One region of the Pseudoflavonifractor sp. SW1122 genome, then DNA from elsewhere that is predicted to be linked to it. Evidence: riboswitches for the same ligand, from Rfam matches in the RefSeq annotation. Region 1 holds a riboswitch; the other holds the start of a gene.
What was found. A riboswitch is a leader RNA that binds a small molecule or an ion and turns the genes downstream of it on or off. The one in region 1 is predicted to bind thiamine pyrophosphate.
Positions count from the first base shown of each region.

Region 2: another riboswitch for thiamine pyrophosphate. It lies ahead of thiW (energy coupling factor transporter S component ThiW); the one in region 1 lies ahead of thiM (hydroxyethylthiazole kinase).

Region 1 covers NZ_SJOS01000016.1:30,559-34,765, forward strand. The annotation lists gene thiD (bifunctional hydroxymethylpyrimidine kinase/phosphomethylpyrimidine kinase) at 1-408, opposite strand, end outside; gene E0L15_RS05665 (HAD family phosphatase) at 410-1,048, opposite strand; gene thiE (thiamine phosphate synthase) at 1,041-1,700, opposite strand; gene thiM (hydroxyethylthiazole kinase) at 1,681-2,511, opposite strand; TPP riboswitch at 2,568-2,673, opposite strand; gene E0L15_RS05680 (TetR/AcrR family transcriptional regulator) at 2,862-3,479, shown strand; gene E0L15_RS12545 (hypothetical protein) at 3,466-3,597, shown strand; gene E0L15_RS05690 (hypothetical protein) at 3,785-4,102, shown strand; gene E0L15_RS05695 (galactoside ABC transporter permease) at 4,170-4,207, opposite strand, start outside.
Region 2 covers NZ_SJOS01000070.1:5,731-9,937, reverse strand. The annotation lists gene E0L15_RS11505 (BlaI/MecI/CopY family transcriptional regulator) at 1-77, shown strand, start outside; gene E0L15_RS11500 (M56 family metallopeptidase) at 80-1,549, shown strand; TPP riboswitch at 1,598-1,705, shown strand; gene thiW (energy coupling factor transporter S component ThiW) at 1,954-2,472, shown strand; gene E0L15_RS11490 (response regulator transcription factor) at 2,607-3,278, shown strand; gene E0L15_RS11485 (HAMP domain-containing sensor histidine kinase) at 3,281-4,207, shown strand, end outside.

The DNA.
Region 1 (4,207 bases):
GGGGGTGATGACGGTGGCCAGAGGGAAGAGAAGCTCTTTCATGGCCCCCACAGCGCTGTCTCGGGACAAGGTGCTGCCACTGGTGGCCACCATCACCGGGTCCACCACCACCCGCTGGGCGTGGTAGTGCTCCAAACGCTCCGCAATGACCTCCACCAGAGCCGGGGAGGGGACCATGCCGATTTTTACCGCATCTGGGGGAATGTCCTGGAAGACAGAATCGATTTGCTGGCGCAAAAATTCTGGTGAGACCTCCAAAATGGCGGACACTCCGGTGGTGTTTTGCGCGGTCATGGCGGTGATGGCGGTCATGGCATACACGCCGTTAGCCATCATGGTTTTGATATCCGCCTGGATGCCGGCCCCTCCGCTGGAGTCGCTGCCGGCTATGGAAAGTGCGGTTTTCATGTCACGCCTCCTCAAAACTGGGAATGGTCTCATCCGACAGGCTTTGCAGCTCTTCCCAGTGCGCGCTGGCATCCTGGTCGTACACGCCTACAATATAGAACCCGGCCTTCTTGGCGGTGGCGGCGGCATAGACAGCGTCCTCATAGACGGCGGTCTCGGCCGGGGTACATCCCATGCGCTGGGCGGCCTGGAGGTAGATGTCAGGTTGGGTTTTGCCCACTCCCACCGTCTCACAGGACAGGAGGAACTGGAAGTAGTGCCGTACCCCCAGTCGGGACAGGCACAGCTCCACCAGGGGCTCGGCGGTGGCGGAGGCCACACACATGGTGGTGCCCGCCTGGTGCAGCCCTTCCAGATAGGCGGCAACCCCTTCTTTCAGAGGAATGTCATTGCGGTAGTGCTGGTCCATCATATGCTCCATTTCCGCCACCATGTGGCTGGAGGTGATGTCCAGCCCAAAGGTCCGCCGGAACAGATCGGCGGACTCCTCCATGGTCATGGGCTTGATGGCCTCTAAGATGTGGTTGGGGACCTGCTCCACCCCACGGCTGTGGAGGTACTCCTCCGCCAGCTGGCTCCAGTAGGACATGGAGTCCACCAGAGTACCGTCCAGGTCAAAAATAGCAAACTTTTTATCCATGGGCCACCATCTTTCGGGACAGCTCCAGCAGCCGAGCAGTGGCCGCTTTGGGGTTGGAGGCGGCGAAGATGGCAGACACCACTGCCACACCGTCCACACCGCTGCCGGAGAGCTCCAATAGATTGGAGGCGTTGATGCCGCCAATGCCCACCACAGGGATGGACACGGAGGCGCAAATGTCCTTGAGCTGCTCCATGGACAGGCTGGTGGCATCCTGCTTGGTGCTGGTGTTGAACACAGCCCCTACGCCAATGTAGTCCGCCCCGGCCTGTTGGGCGGCCACCGCCTCCTGAACAGTCCCGGCGGAGATACCCAGAATTTTGTCCGGGCCAATCATGGCCCGAATATCCCGGCCCTGGATATCGGATTGGCCCACGTGGACCCCGTCGGCGTCGATGTCCAGGGCGATTTCCACGCTGTCATTGACTACGAAGGGGACACGGTACCGGGCACACAGCGCTTTGAGGGCCTGGGCCTCCTGCTCAAAGGCAGAGGCATCCAGGTCCTTCTCTCGAATCTGCAAGAAGGTGGCGCCGCCCTCCAGAACTTCCTGACACACGTTCACCAGAGTCTGACCGGGCTTGAGCCACATGCGGTCGGTGACAGCGTAGAGCAGCATAGAGCTGCGAATTTCATCGTTTGTAAACTTCATAGCGCATCTTCTCCTGTAGTTGTTCCTCGGTCAAGTTAAAAATCCCGTCAATGAGATCGGTGCGGAAGGTGGCGTTGCCCGTGCCCTTTTTTAGCCGCTGTTCCTCCGCCAGTTCTCCGGCCACGCCCATGGCGGCCATGGCGGACACGGTGGCGGCAAAGGTGTCCTGGGGCAGAGCGCCGCAGAAGGCCCCGATGAGGGAGGTGAGCATGCAGCCGCTGCCTGTGATACGGGCCATGGTGGCGCAGCCGTTGCGCAGCGCCACCGTCTCATTCCCATCAGAGACAATGTCCAGCACTCCGGAGATGGCGATCACGGTGTGGAGCTGTGCGGCCAGAGTAGCGGCCATCTCCACGGCCTCACCCAAATTCTCCTCTGTGATGGCGTCCATGGCGCTCACATCCACACCGCTGCCCACGGCGTGCTGGCCGGCCAAAAAGCGAATCTCCGAGGCGTTGCCTCGGATGGCGGCAAACTGCACCTGGTCCAACAGGCGCTTGGACTCATCCCGGCGCAGCTGGGTACCTCCGGCGGCCACCGGGTCCAGCACCACGGGCTTTCCCAGCTCGTTGGCCTTACGCCCGGCCAAAATCATGGAGTCCACAAAGTCCATGGCCCCCATGTTGCACACCAGGGCGTGGGCGCCGCAGACGGCCTCCTCCACCTCCCGGATGTCCTGAGCCATGGAGGGGGACGCGCCAGAGGCCAGAATGATGTTGGCGCAGTCGTTGACGGTGACAAAGTTGGTGATGCACTGGACCAGGGGAGCGACGGCGTGCACCTGACCCAGCGGTTGTGTGAAGCGATTCATGTGTTCTACTTCCCTTCCAAAGAAAAATGGGAGACGACCTGGCAGGCTGTCTCCCAACGAATCTTTCACAAGCTTCCTACGTCGGCATTACCCGCATCAGGTTCACGGGTCGATGGTCACACCATCCTCTCAGCCTGTGTACAAGCTCCCCAAAGGGTATTATAGGGCTTCTCTGGTCCAAAGGCAAGGGGAGAAGAGAAAATGCTGTAAATTTTTCTTGTGAAATACCTGGGCAAGAAGAGACAATACTGGTGAAAACGGAGTAATTATTTGTAACGGCGTAGTTTTGATTGACAACTAATGCTATTAGTTTCGTAATAGCTAACAGCATTAGTTTTGGAGGAATGAGTATGAGCGCAAAGGGATTGACCAGAGAGGTCATTGTGTCCGAGGCGGTGGCCTGCATGGAACACACGGGACAACCCACCGTGTCGCTCCATGAGTTGGCCCGCAGGCTGGGGGTAAAGACCCCGTCGCTGTATAACCACATACAAAATACCCGACAGCTCCAGCGAGAGGTGTTCCGCTATGCCATTGACAAATTTGTGGCCCATCAGGAGGCAGCGGTGGCAGGGAAGGAGAGGGACCAGGCGGTGCGGGCGTTTGCCCAGGCCTACCACGCCTTTGCGGTGGAGAATAAGGGGCTGTATCGGCTGATGATGTCCATCCCCTCCCAGGAGGATGACCAGGCCAAGGAACTGGCTCTGCCGCTTCTGAAAACGGCGGTGGAGGTGCTCGCGGGCTATGGTCTGCCCCAGGAGCGGGTGGCCCACTGGCAGCGGGTGTTCCGTGCCATCCTCCACGGGTTCATTGCCCAGGAGGACTTGGGATATTTTTATTACTACGATACCACCGATGTGGGGGAGAGCCGGGACATTGCCATTCAGTGTTTCCTGGACGGACTCCACGCTGAGGTGGATGCAGGAGAGAAGAACAGAGCAGGAGAGAGAAACCATGACGAAAAATAACGAACTATTTACCACCATGCCGGTGGGGAAGGCGGTGGCCAAGCTGGCCATTCCCACTGTGGTCAGCCAAATTATTGTGATTCTGTACAGCTTGGCGGATACCTTTTTCATCGGGTAGATTGGCGATCCCAACCAGATCGCCGCTCTGTCCATTACCTTTCCCATCTACATCCTGTTGACGGCCGTGGCCAACCTCTTTGGCATCGGTGCCAATAGCGTGATCGCCAGAAGCCTGGGGCAGAACGATGAGTCCACTGTCAAGAAAGCTTCGGCCTTTGCCTTTTGGGCCAGCCTGGGTCTTCCATATGGACGTGGCAGGCGCTGCCGTGGCCACCATGCTGTCCAATGCCATTTCCATGGTGTATTTCTTTGTGGTGCTCTACCGCATCCGCAAGGAGACGGTGCTTACCATTGACGAGAAGCGAGCCGAGCGCATTGTCACAGTGTACGGCCAGCGAGAGGAATCCCCTATCCAGCGCCTCCACGAGCTGTACACCGGCACCCAGTGGGGCCAGGCAGACAACTATGACCTGTGCCTGGACAGCGGAAGACTGGGCATTGAGCCCTGTGTGGATATGATTGCAGCCCTGTATCAGCAGCGATGCAAGGCTACAGCGACATAATTGGGCATCAAAAAAACCCCATCGCACTGATGTGCGATGGGGATTTTTGTGTAGTAGGAGGGAAGAATTACTTCTTCTGCACGTACTTCAAGCAGTCCAGAGTGA
Region 2 (4,207 bases), on a different contig from region 1:
CCTCGGCGTTGTGTGACAGCGGACTGAGTAAGGAGGAACTGGAAGAGCTTCGGGAGCTTCTGAAAGAAGGTGACTGAGTATGTTCCGCATCCTCATTTTCCTGGTCCTGTCCCTGCTCATGGCAGGAACCGCCTACTCTCGCTACGATGCCCTCATGGGCAACGATGGCATCCCCGACCTGGGCAACCACCCCTCTTACCTTCCCTACTACCCCGCTATGCTGCTGCTGGTGGTGGTCACGCTATGCCCAGTGCTTCTCACCCCTTTCATCGGCTTTGCCCGGGCAGCGGACATCACCTTTTCCTCCTATGGTGGGTTGTTTCTCCACGTCAGCCTGTATTATCTGGTGCTGTTAGCCCTGATGCCCCACCTCCGAGGCCGCATCAGCGCCCGGACCTGCGCCATGCTGTGGGTCATCCCCAACGTGCTCTACCTCACCACCTACTCCACCTTTACCCCGCCCCGGCCCTGGCTCATCATCCCCCTGCCGGGACATGGGTGGACCCTGCTGCTGTGGGTGTGGCTGGCGGGCCTGGTGGGGGTGCTGGCCTTTCACATCGTCCAGCACCTGCGCTTCCGCCGCCGCATCCTGGCCCCCGCCGTCCCCGCCACCGACCCCCTGACCCGGTACATCTGGGAGGAGGCCCTGAAGGAGGCGGGCTTCCGCAACCCCAAATACCAGCTGGTGATCTCCCCGGAGGTGAAGACTCCCCTGTCCATCGGCCTTCTGCCCCGCTGCACCCGGGTGGTGCTGCCCACCCGCTCCTACACCCGGGAGGAGCTGTACTGGGTCATTCGCCACGAGGTCATTCACCTGGCCCGTCAGGACAGCTGGAGCAAGTTCTTTCTCCTGTTCTGCACCGCCATCTGCTGGTTTAACCCCCTGATGTGGGTGGCCATGAAAAGCTGCGCCCAGGACCTGGAGCTGAGCTGTGACGAGACCGTGCTCCTCTTCGCCCACCAGTCCCAGCGCAAGGAGTACGCCGCCCTGCTGCTGAACACCGCCGGGGATGCCCGGGGCTTCACCACCTGCCTGTCCGCCTCCGCCGCCACCCTGCGCCGCCGTCTGGAGCAGGTACTCTCCCCCGCCGCCCGCTCCAGCGGGGCCGTTGTGGTAGGGGTGCTCTTCTTCCTGGCGGCCATCACCTGCGGCAGCGTCACCCTGTCCTATGATACCGCCCCGGCCGCTCAGGTGCTCTACTCCGCCGGGGACACCGCCCAGTACCAGGTGGACGGCGTCCACCTGAGCCCGCCCCATGCCCAGGCGGAGAACACCCCATATACCCTCACAGACCCCCAGGCCTTCCACGACTACCTGTCCGGGCTGTCCCTGTCCCGGCTGATGGGGACCTACACCCTGCCAGAGACGGACTGCTCCTTCTTTCTGGAAGGCCCGGACAACTCCAAACTCATCGTCATCTCCCACCAGGTCATGGAGGTGACCGAGCTGGGCCATGATAGCTACCCTACCTACTACCATATTTCTCAGGAGGTAGACTGGGACTACCTCCTGAGCCTGATGGAGGCCACTGGCAACCCATGGACTTGAAAAAAACCATTGCAATTTGGAGATTTTGGGTGTATTATCACAGATACAATCAAAACACAGGGGAGCTTGTGAGGCAAGCTGAGAGGAAGCCGTATCGCTTCGACCCTTGAACCTGATGCGGATCATGCCGCCGTAGGGAGTCATATGGAACCATTGTGACCAGGAGACATCCCCACAGGTGTCTCCTGGTTTTGTACACCTGGACAAAAGGGGGGGAAATGGGCATCCACGGTAAGTCCGTGGCGGGCTGAGGGGGAGCGCCCTGGGCCTGTATGACAGCGATGGGAAGCCGTGTTCCGGCGTGAGAGGAGACCAGTAAGTCTCGACCGACCATTTTACGTTCTTATGGAGGGCGTCGCTGTCTCATGCCGTTTCTCCCGGAACTGTTACGAGGTGTAACCAAGATGAAAAATACCAAAGTTCTCAAGCTGACCCTGGCGGGTATCCTGTGCGCGGTGGCCGTGGTGGGCAGCATCTTCTCCTTCCCCGTCTTCGGCAGCAAATGCGCCCCGGTGCAGCACATGGTCAACATCCTCTGTGCCGTGCTCCTGGGCCCCTGGTACGGGGTGGCGGTGGCCTTTGCCGCCTCCCTGCTGCGCAACCTGCTGGGCCTGGGCACCCTGCTGGCCTTCCCGGGCAGCATGTGCGGAGCGCTGCTGTGCGGGGTGGTGTACTGGAAGACCCGCCGTCTGCTCCCCACCCTGGTTGCGGAGGTGTTCGGCACCGCCATTCTGGGCGGCCTGTGCGCCTATCCCATGGCCATCCTCTTTATGGGGGCCAACGCCGCCCAGGTGGCCTTTTACGCCTACATCATCCCCTTCCTGGTGTCCACCGCCGGGGGTGCCATCCTGTCCGGGGTAATCCTCTTCTCCCTGGACAAGGCCGGGGCCCTGAAGGGCATGCAGCATAAAATTTCCGCCTGACTCCATCGTTGGAGGGCTTGCCGCTGATTCCGGCAGGCCCTCCCTTTTTTGTATCCGGGCGGAACATTTTCTGCTACAATGACACAGAGAATACACATCCCCCAGGTATCCTGAGGGTGAAAGGAGGCGGGAGCATGGAGACCCGTATTTTGATTGCCGAGGACGACCCCCGTCTGCGGGAGGTCCTGTGCGACTACTTTGCCAGCAAGGGCGTCCGCCCCATCCAGGCGGAAAACGGGGCGCAGGCCCTGGAATGGGCCCAACAGGAGGAGTTTGACGCGGTTTTGCTGGACATTATGATGCCCAAGCTGGACGGGCGCAGCGTGTGCCGGGCCCTACGGCGCACCCAGGACGTGCCCATTCTCTTCCTCACCGCCCTGTCCGACGAGGAGGACACCCTGCTGGGCTACGAGCTGGGGGCGGACGACTACATCACCAAGCCCTTCAACCTGTCGGTGGTGTACGCCAAGACCATGGCCCTCATCCGCCGCAGCCGGGGCAGCGTGCGAGCCGGAGACCGGATGGAGCTGGATGGGCTGGCCCTGTCCCTGTCCGCCCAGAAGGTGTACCTGGAGGGGCGGGACATCCCCCTCACCCCCAAGGAGTACGCCCTCCTCCACTGCCTGATGTCCCACCGGGGCCAGGTTCTCAGCCGGGAGCAGCTGCTGCGCCACGGCTGGGGCTACGACTACCAGGGGGAGGACCGGGCGGTGGACACCCACATCCGCCGTCTGCGGGAGAAATTGGGCCCCTGGGCCAGCCACATCCGCACCGTCATCAAGGCGGGCTACCGATTGGAGGGGTGAGCATGACAGACACCAAAAAACGCCGTCCCCGTGCCCGGCCCACCCTCACCGGGCTTCTGTGCCTGGCGATGCTGGTGCCCTGGCTTCTCTGTATGGGGCTGCTCACCGCCGTATTTGCCCAGCGGCAGGCAGAGACCATGCTCACCCAGTATGGCTCCCAAGCCTATGAGGCTCTGGCCGAGACCACCCTGCCCTGGGGCAGTGTGAGTGGCTGGCGCACCTTGGATATGCAGTTCACTTCCGCCCTCTTTGACACCCAGGGAACCTGCCTGGGGGGCAGCTGGGAGACCTTTCTCTCCTTGGAATATCTCACCCAAGAGGAGTATGAGACTGGTGTGGAGGCCTCGGGCCGCTATGCCCGGGCCATCCTGGACCCAGACCATCTCACCGACAACATTACCTTTTTCCTGGAGGGGGACACAGAATTCCAGCTCACCCACGCCCTGCGCCTGGAAGGGGTGCTGGAGGGGAGCCAGTTCACCCCCGTCACGGTCCAGCAATTTTACCTTCCTCCTTTGGGGCCGGACTGGGGAGATATGTACCAAAACCCGGACGCTCTGGCCCCAGGCACCCAGACCGTCACCCTCTACGCCACTAACTTCCACCTGTGCACCGCCCTGGAAAACTCCCCCCTCACCTACCGTGGAACCCGGTATGACAGCTTAGCCCAGCTGGTACAGAACCTGGGGCCGGACTTTATCGAGAAATGGGGCACCTTCTCCCTGTGGTCCGGGCCCAACCTGCTGGTGTTGAGCGTGGCTCCCACGGACCAGGGCTTCCTGGTCTACGGGGCGTGGAGCTGTCCCTGGCTGCAAGCAGCCCGGCAGCTGTGGTGGGTATACCTGCTCACCCTGGGCCTGTGCGTGCTGCTCCTTGGGGTTCTTCGGCGGGTGCTGGTCCGTGAGCTGCTCTCCCCCATCCAGCAGCTG